3 regions of the Clostridium saccharobutylicum DSM 13864 genome follow, and region 1 is predicted to be linked to each of the others. Evidence: riboswitches for the same ligand, from Rfam matches in the RefSeq annotation. Region 1 holds a riboswitch; each other region holds the start of a gene.
The links. Region 1 has a riboswitch for lysine ahead of dapA (4-hydroxy-tetrahydrodipicolinate synthase). Riboswitches for the same ligand answer to the same signal wherever they lie in the genome.

Region 1 (3,298 bases):
ATATACTTGTACAAATATACTAAAAACTTAATTATTTTACAACACTTATATTTAATTGCAAAAATGTAACATTTAATCACAATAAATTGAAAATATAGTATTTATACACAACCTTGTTATTTTAACATATATTTTTATACAAGTACATATAGTTTTAATAAGAAATCATCAATAAAAAAAGAGAAAATATAGAATTAATAACACTCTATACTTTCTCTACTTCCCCTATTTTTAATTTATTGCCATGCTTATTGCTAAAACCGCTATTGGCTAACCCCATCGAATATATATCATTTATAATTTCAATTTGTACTGATAGTTTTTTTATTTTTCCACGTATCAATCAAATTTATACTTATATACAATAATATTATTTTATTATATTTATTTATAATTTATGCTAATACAATTTATAATGACCTAATTAATTAAACTTGCTTACTTTTTTTATTGCTTTATATTAGTATATTGTCCAGCCTACTTTCTAATTCACTTGTTATATTAACCATTGGTAATCTAACTTCATCAGAATCAATTAAATTTAATTTCTTTAAACAATATTTTAATGGTGTTGGATTTGGTTCTGCAAACAATAATGGTATCATATTATATAAATCTCTCCATTTTTCAAGTGCAGCTTGATGATTATTTTCCTTTACCAAATTGTACACCTCAATGAACTCTCTAGTTCTAAGGCTAGCCGAAGCCATTATTCCACCATCTCCACCAAGTGTAAGTGTAGTATAAAAATATGCATCTTCTCCTGTTAATATTGAAAAATCCTTTGGTCTATTGATTAATAGATCCGCTGTCTGTTTGATATTACCTGAACAATCTTTTATTCCAATTATATTTTTAAGTTCAGCTAATCTAAATATAGTTTCATTTTCTACATTAGTTCCAGTTCTATATGGAATATTATAAATTATAATATCTAAATCAGTAGATTGAGATATATTTTTAAAATGTTCATAAAGTCCTCTTTGATTAGGTCTTGAATAATATGGTGCTACAGATAATATTCCATTTACTCTATTCCTCTCTGCAATTTTTAATTTCTTAACTACTTCGCTAGTATGATTACCACCTAATCCTGTATATACTTGTACCCTATTATTATTATATTCCATTGTTTTACTTAAAACTTCTTCATATTCATCACACAAAATAGTAGGTGATTCTCCAGTAGTTCCAAGTGGTATAATTCCACTAACACCTTCATCTATATAGTGATTTACCATTCTTTCATATGACTTAAAGTCTATCTTTCCATCTTTAAATGGTGTAAGTAATGGTATTATTACACCTTGTACTTTCATTAATTAATACACTCCTTCGAATTTAATTAATTAAATAAGAAAACCCGTCAATATTCTGACGGGTAGAGTTAATCGTATAAAGCTTTAGAGAAATCAAAAATAAATCTAATAAGTTAGTTTAATTTTAATTTTATCAATTCCTTGTAGCTCTCCACTTTCGTGACAGTTATACATATATTTTATGCATCCCCAGAAATAAATTTTTGCATAATTTAAATCTTCGGCCATAATACCTTTCCTTATAAGTCATTGTCTGCCGACTCATTATAAGTACTATTTATTACTGGCACCTCTACCTCAGGTTTCCGTATTAAATTACTTTAAATTATACTACTATATCTATTGCTTGTAAACACTATTGCTAAAAATTGTGAATGTTTTTGTCTAGATATTAATGAATATGTATTAGCATTGATATTCACAACATATACTTTTTTAAATACTGTAAATACTTTATATTTATTATTATGTAAATTATATAATTGATTCTTGACTTCTATAAATCATACATAATATCTATAAAAAACTATAGATTACTTTTCCAAATAACATAATCACAACAAGTAAAATAACCGGTTTAATAACTTTCGCTCCATTTTTAATAGCAAAATATGCACCTAAATAATTTCCTAACACTGCACAAATCGCTGCTGGTAATCCCACCGAATATAGGACTTTTCCATTTAATATATATAGTACAAGCGATGAAAGATTAGATGCCAAATTTACTAATTTAGCATTACCTGATGCAGTAATCAAATTAAAGCCTAACAAAGATGTAAATGCTAATACTAAAAATGTTCCTGTTCCTGGTCCAAAGAATCCATCATATGCACCTATGATTAATCCTATAAAAAATGCTATAAAATAAAGCTTTTTATTTTTTAATTCTTTCATATAGTCTTCTGATCCAAACCTTCTATTAAAAAGCAAAAATATAGCTACTATAGGTAAAATTATCATTAAACAATATCTTAAATACTTCTCATCTAAGAACAATACAAGTTTTGTTCCAAACCATGAACCAATAAGTGCCCCAACTGCAGATAAAATTCCAGGTTTTATTTTAATATTTCCACTTTTAAAAAACTTAACAGATGCAATAGATGTTCCAATACAATTAGCAAACTTATTAGTTCCATAAGCAATATGTATAGGAATACCTGCAAAAATATATGCTGGTAATGATATTAATCCACCTCCTCCAGCCGCAGCATCAACAAATCCTGCACAAAATACTAATGGACATATAATCATCAACATCATTTCATAAGAATACATAAGCTCCCCCCATTTTTAAATAAATATTTTAAAATTAATTAGAACCTTATAAAAACAATTTAAAAAACTCAATTAATTTTAATTTCATTTAATAATAACATACGTTCTTACATTTTAATAATCATTAAATATATTAAAAAACAATGCAATACATATTTATATATAAAATAAAAAACGATAGTTATTACAACTATCGTTTATGCTTACCTCGCGACGTCCTACTCTTCCACACAGTCTCCCATGCAGTACCATCGGCGCTATAGACCTTAACTGTCCTGTTCGGAATGGGAAGGAGTGTTACCTCTATGCCATCACCACGAGATTTTGAAAGTTTTGTTCTTTCAAAATTGCACATAGTTCTTAATGTATTACAACTTGATTATATTGGTCAAGCCCTCGACCTATTAGTATCAGTCAGCTAAATACGTTGCCGCACTTACACCTCTGACCTATCAACCTTGTAGTCTTCAAGGGGTCTTACTAGCTTATGCTATGGGAAATCTCATCTTGAGGTGGGCTTCACACTTAGATGCTTTCAGCGTTTATCCCTTCCCGACTTAGCTACCCAGCTATGCTTCTGGCGAAACAACTGGTACACCATAGGTCAGTCCATCCCGGTCCTCTCGTACTAAGGACAGCTCCTCTCAAATTTCCTACGCCCGCGACGGATAGGGACCGAACTGTCTCACGACGTTCTG
Region 2 (3,298 bases), 240 kb from region 1:
CAAATAGTTTTAGATTATATGGAAAAAAATGGTGAAATAAATATTTATTAAAAAAAATCATAAAAAACTATTACCAACAATATGCACAGAATTGTGGATAAAACCTGTGGATAATGTTGATAAGTCTATAAAAAATTAACTTTAACAAATAGTATAAAGTAGTATAATATATCTATATAGTACACTTCTTGGATGCATACTACCTATGCAAATGGTAGCAAGTATTAATCTAAAGGGAGGGATTAAAAATTATGGTGGCTAAGGAATCAAAATTTGTACCAGAAATAAAAGGTGCATTAAGAAATCATGTAATTGAGGTTCCATCAATTATAAGAGATTGTGGTGGAATTAAAATTTTCGGTAAAAGAATAAAGTCATTATTATTCACTACCGATGTTGCACTTATCAGAAATAGTAATGCTGATGCAATTATTGCAGTATATCCATTTACACCCCAGCCGTTGATAACACAAGCACTTGTAATGGCAGCAGATGTTCCGGTGTTTTGTGGAGTTGGAGGAGGAATAACTCAAGGTAAAAGAGTTATAAATTTAGCACTAGATGCAGAATTTAAAGGAGCTATGGGAGTAGTTGTTAATGCACCGACAGCCAATGAAATAGTTCATAAAATAAGAGCAACTATAGATATACCAGTTATCGTAACTGTTATTTCAGAAGATGAAGATATATCAAAGAGAATAGAAGCAGGAGCTACTATATTAAATGTTTCGGGAGGAAAGAAAACAGCTCAAATTGTTAGAAACATAAGAAAGAGATTTCCGGAATTTCCTATAATAGCAACAGGTGGTCCAACTGAATCAAGCATTAGAGAAACTATACAGGCTGGAGCTAATGCAATAACATTTACACCACCAACATCTGCAAGTATTATGGGTAATCTCATGGATAATTATAGAAATGAATAAAATCTTCAAATATAGAAGATACTAAATTAGAAATAATTGAATTAAGTAATGTGGCAAGATTTAGAAGATAATTTGATAAATAATATAAAAAGGTATTGATTTAAATAAAAAGTATGGTATCATATTTTTTATAATTGAATAATATAGTAATGTAACATGACCTGGGGTAGAGGTGCTGTAATAAAGAGTAATCATAAGGAGTTGGCAGACGATGATTTATGTTAAAAGGGATTATGGCCGAAGGAATAAGTTATTTGCAGTGATTTATTTCTGGGTATTCATATAATATATGGATAACTGTCACGAAAAGTGTTGAGCTACAAGGTACATCTTTTTTCAATTAAAATGACATTTACAATAGTCAATAAAGGAAGGGCTTGTTAGTAATTTATTTAAGTTAACTTAAATATAGTATTATTTATATCCTTTAGAGATAGTTGATAACTGGCAATAACAATTGTTTAAAATATTGTGCACAATAATTTAGCATATTCTCTACCACTCGTCACAGAAACACATTCTGTGGCGTTTGTTTTTTATTATGATAAATTATGATTAAAATTTGGGGGTAACAAAAATGAAATTATTTGGAACGATGAAGGTTGAAGATAACCAATTATCAATTGGAGGAATTAAGGCTGAGGATTTAGTAAAAGAATATGGAAGTCCTTTGTATGTATTTGATGAATCATTAATACGAGAATATTGCAAGGACTATAGAAAATATTTCAAATGTGAAGAGAATGGTAATAGAGTGGCTTTTGCTGGAAAAGCATTTTTAACTATTCAAATGTGTAAATTATTAAAAGAAGAAAACATGTGTTTAGATGTTGTATCAGGCGGAGAGTTATACACAGCATACAAGGCAGGATTTCCACTTGAAAGAGTAATGTTTCATGGTAATAATAAAACATTAAATGAAATAGAACTTGGGATTAAATTAGGTGTTGGAAACTTTGTGGTAGATAATTATCATGAAATGGATATATTAAATGATATAGCAAAAGAATATAATAAAGTACAAAACATTTATTTAAGAATAACTCCAGGAATTGAAGCACATACTCATGACTATATAAAAACAGGTCAAATTGATTCAAAGTTTGGGTTTGCACCAGTTGAAACTGTCATAGAAGATGCTATTAAAAAAGCTATAAGTTTAGAAAATATAAACCTTGCAGGGATACATTGCCACATAGGTTCACAAATTTTTGAATTAGAGCCATATGAAGATGCAGTAGAGGTAATGTTAGATCTTGTGAAAAAAACTGAAGAAAATTTTGGTTATTTTATAAAAGAAGTAGATTTTGGGGGAGGTTTTGGTATATACTATAGTAGAGAGGATAAACCAAGGACAACTGCTGAATATTGTGAAACAATAATTAACAAAGTTGACGAGGTTTGTTCAAGAACTGGTCAGAAGAGGCCAATTCTTACTATAGAACCAGGTAGAAGCATAGTAGCTAATGCAGGAACGACTTTATACTCTATAGGAGCAGTTAAGGAGATTCCAGGAGTTAGAAAATATGTTTCAGTAGATGGTGGAATGACTGATAATATAAGACCTGCTCTTTATAATGCACAATATGAATGTATTTTAGCAAATAATGTTCAATCAGATTGTGAAGAAAAAGTAACTATAGCAGGAAAGTGTTGTGAGTCAGGAGATATATTATTAGAAAATGTTAACCTTCCAGTAATTAAGAGTGGAGACATTTTAGCTATAATGACTACAGGTGCTTATGGATATTCTATGTCTAGTAATTATAATAAGATACCAAAGCCAGCAGTAATTATGGTTAAGGATGGAGATTCAAGACTTATCTGTAGAAGGGAATCATATGAAGATGTAATAAGAAATGAAGTTCATTAAACCTATTAACTAAAAGTTTGATATGTGTTTTATAAACGAACTGAATTACATTTTCAATTAAAAAGCTTTTTATTAATATTCTTTCCCAAGATTATAATATATAAAGGAGATATGCACTAATTTTTTATAAAAATTAGTGCATATCTTTTTATTTATTAAATACATATATTCTCATGCTCGTAAATAAACGTAATCTTTTTTTAAAAATTAACAACTTGTAAATATTATAATTTAAAATTATGGTATACTTAGATAGTATAAAAATATAAAATAGATTAGCATAGGGGGCATAAAGTGTGTCAAAAGAAATCAATGAAAAAGAGATAGTAAATGATAAAAATTCACATAAAAAGTCAATAATAAAAGAATGGATAATAGATATTGCTGCTATTGCAATAATTGCATTATTAGTATGGCGTTTTGTGGGATATGGAGTTTGGATTACAAGTGGATCGATGATGCCAGAATTACAAGTTAAAGATAGGCTGATTGTGACAAG
Region 3 (3,298 bases), 200 kb from region 1:
AACTTAAGTTGTTATCTAATATTTTATTTCTTCAGAGAAATCAAGATCAACTTTATCTAAAGGAATGACTTTAGTTTTATGTTTGATTTTATACCATAAATATAAAACAACGAATAATGGAATTCCTATGTAAGAAGCAATTAAGCCTTGCCAATCAACTCCATCAGGCTTTATACATGAGTAACCTTGTCCTAGAATTATAATTATACACATTAATAATGCTAATATAGGTCCAAAAGGGTACCATATAGCTTTATACTTTAATGTTTTTAAATCTCTACCTTGATGAACGAATGCTTTTCTAAATCTATAGTGACATATAGCTATACCAACCCAAGCTATAAATCCAGCAAGTCCAGATGCCGCAACTATCCATACATAAACTGTACTTTCTGCATAGATTCCAGTTAAGAAACAAGCAGAAGCAACTAAAGTAGTTAAAATCAAAGCATTAACAGGCACACCACGTTTATTAGTTTTTGCAAAGATTTTAGGAGCCATACCTTCTTTAGCCATTGAGAAAAGCATTCTTGTTGACGCATACATACCTGAATTACCAGCAGATAATACAGAAGTTAATATGATAGCATTCATTAATGAAGCAGCACCAGCAACACCAGCTTTTTCAAATACCATTGTAAATGGACTTGTATCAACACTTGCTTCAGTAAATGGAATTATAGCACCTAAAATAATTATTGTTCCTAAATAGAATATTAATATTCTCCAAAATATAGATTTTATAGCTTTAGGAATAGTTTTATCAGGATTTTCACTTTCACCAGCAGCGATTCCGATAAGTTCAGTTCCTTGGAATGAGAAACCAGCAATTAAAAATATAGCAAAGATAGATTTAATACCACCATGAAATGGACCATCATCTACAACATAGTTATGAAAGCCTATTTTGCTTCCTCCCATTATACCAACAATCATTAAAACGCCAACTATTAAAAATATAATAACTGTAACTACTTTGATTCCTGCAAACCAATATTCTGATTCGCCATAAGCTTTTGATGAGAGAATGTTCAAGCCAACTATTATCACTAAGAATATTATACTCCAAATAAATCCGCTAACATTAGGGAACCAATATTTCATTATTAAAGAACCAGCAACCATTTCGGCAGCTACTGTGATAGCCCAGTTGTACCAATAATTCCAGCCAAGTGCAAATCCAAGTGCTGGATCTATAAATTTAGTTGCATATGAACTGAAGGAACCAGAGATTGGCATGTGCGTTGCCATTTCACCCAAACTAGTTATTAAAAAGTACACCATAATACCTATTAACGCATAAGCTAATAATGCACCACCAGGTCCAGCTTGATTTAATGTGTCTCCCATAGCAACAAATATTCCTGTTCCAATGGAACCACCCAAAGCAATCATGTTTAAGTGACGTGCTTTTAGACCTCTTTTTAATTCATTATTTTTTTCATCCATTTTGTCTACTCTCCTTATGATTTAAAATACATAAGTAAGAAACTAAGATAATGAATAAGGCACATGAAAATATCTATGGCAAGTGATTTGTTATTTTTTGAATGTACCTAAATATTTATACAATAAAAAATGCCATGAAAGCATATTCATGACATAAATACCAAAGTTGCATATTAAAATAATATGAAAAATTGGGTATATTTCCATTGAAAATAGCTCTCCACAAATTATTTTGTGACAGTTTTATGCATATTTTACATAAAACCAGTAAATAGTATTAAAGCAATCAACTATTTACTTCGGCGAAAGTTCCTTTCATATTACTTCGTTATGCTTAAATCCGTAATACTACTCTTAAATTCCGCACCTCTATCTTAGTTATCTACCTATTAGTTTATCTTTAATAATTATGTAATAAAATTAAAAATAAGTCAATACGAAATGTTTTACATATTATTTTTTTTAATATTAGTTAGTCAGTTATTTATGAAATAATAATAAATTAAGGTTTTTCATGCAAAGTATTTCATGCAAAGTATATTGTAATGATTTATTTTCGTGTGCCTTAGTTGAGAAATAAAATCTGATATATAATTTGTTGACTTAATATATAAGAAAAAGTAAAATATACATATAATACGAATGTCTGTTCGGAAAAAGCGGAGGTAATGTCATGGGAGAATTCAAGATACATTCTAAATTTAAGCCAACAGGTGATCAACCACAGGCTATTGATAAATTGGTAAATTCAATACAAAAGAATAGTAGAGGTCAAACATTGCTAGGAGTAACTGGATCGGGAAAAACATTTACTATGGCAAATGTTATAGAAAAGCTTCAAAGACCTACTATAATTTTAGCGCATAACAAAACTTTAGCAGCACAGTTATGTTCTGAGTTTAAGGAATTTTTTCCAGATAATATAGTTGAATATTTTGTATCATACTATGATTATTATCAACCAGAAGCATATGTACCTCAAACAGATACATTTATTGAAAAGGATGCTTCCATAAATGATGAAATAGATAAGTTAAGGCATTCAGCTACATCAGCTTTATTTGAAAGAAGAGATGTAATAATTGTTGCATCTGTTTCGTGTATATATGGATTAGGTAATCCTGATGAATATAAAAAGTTAACTATAAGTTTAAGAACTGGAATGGAAAAAGAGAGAGATGAAATTATAAAAAAACTTATAGAGATTCAATATGAACGAAATGATATAGATTTCTCTAGAGGAACTTTTAGAGTTAGAGGCGATTCATTGGATATAATTCCAGCATCATCCTCAAATAAGGGAATCAGGATTGAATTCTTTGGAGATGAAATTGATAGAATTAGGGAATTTGATGTGCTAACAGGCTCCATATTAGGTGAAAGAAATCATGTAGCTATAACGCCAGCATCTCACTTTGCAACTTCGAGAGAAACAATAGAAGAATCAATGGGAATTATTGAGGATGAACTTGAAGATAGATTGAAAGAACTCAATTCTCAAGATAAGCTTTTGGAAGCTCAGAGGCTAAGGCAAAGGACAAATTTTGATATTGAAATGATAAAGGAAATGGGATATTGCAGTGGAATAGAAAACTATTCTAGAATTTTTGATAAAAGATCACCAGGAACACCTCCTAAAACTTTATTAGATTATTTTCCAGATGATTTTTTAATGTTTATAGATGAAAGTCATGTAACATTACCTCAAGTTAGAGCTATGTATGCAGGAGATAGATCTAGGAAAAATACTTTGGTTGAATACGGATTTAGATTACCATGCGCTTATGATAATAGACCACTAAAGTTTGAAGAATTTGAAAAGAAAATTAATCAAGTGGTATTTGTAAGT

Region 2: another riboswitch for lysine. It lies ahead of lysA (diaminopimelate decarboxylase); the one in region 1 lies ahead of dapA (4-hydroxy-tetrahydrodipicolinate synthase).
Region 3: another riboswitch for lysine. It lies ahead of CLSA_RS20710 (amino acid permease); the one in region 1 lies ahead of dapA (4-hydroxy-tetrahydrodipicolinate synthase).

Annotation. Positions count from the first base shown of each region.
Region 1 is NC_022571.1:5,031,479-5,034,776, forward strand. It holds gene dapA (4-hydroxy-tetrahydrodipicolinate synthase) at 456-1,319, opposite strand; lysine riboswitch at 1,456-1,622, opposite strand; gene CLSA_RS21520 (sulfite exporter TauE/SafE family protein) at 1,836-2,600, opposite strand; rRNA gene rrf (5S ribosomal RNA) at 2,806-2,922, opposite strand; rRNA gene CLSA_RS21530 (23S ribosomal RNA) at 2,985-3,298, opposite strand, start outside.
Region 2 is NC_022571.1:4,789,897-4,793,194, reverse strand. It holds gene CLSA_RS20560 (beta/alpha barrel domain-containing protein) at 252-926, shown strand; lysine riboswitch at 1,086-1,254, shown strand; gene lysA (diaminopimelate decarboxylase) at 1,504-2,799, shown strand; gene lepB (signal peptidase I) at 3,096-3,298, shown strand, end outside.
Region 3 is NC_022571.1:4,835,695-4,838,992, reverse strand. It holds gene CLSA_RS20710 (amino acid permease) at 16-1,449, opposite strand; lysine riboswitch at 1,655-1,829, opposite strand; gene uvrB (excinuclease ABC subunit UvrB) at 2,123-3,298, shown strand, end outside.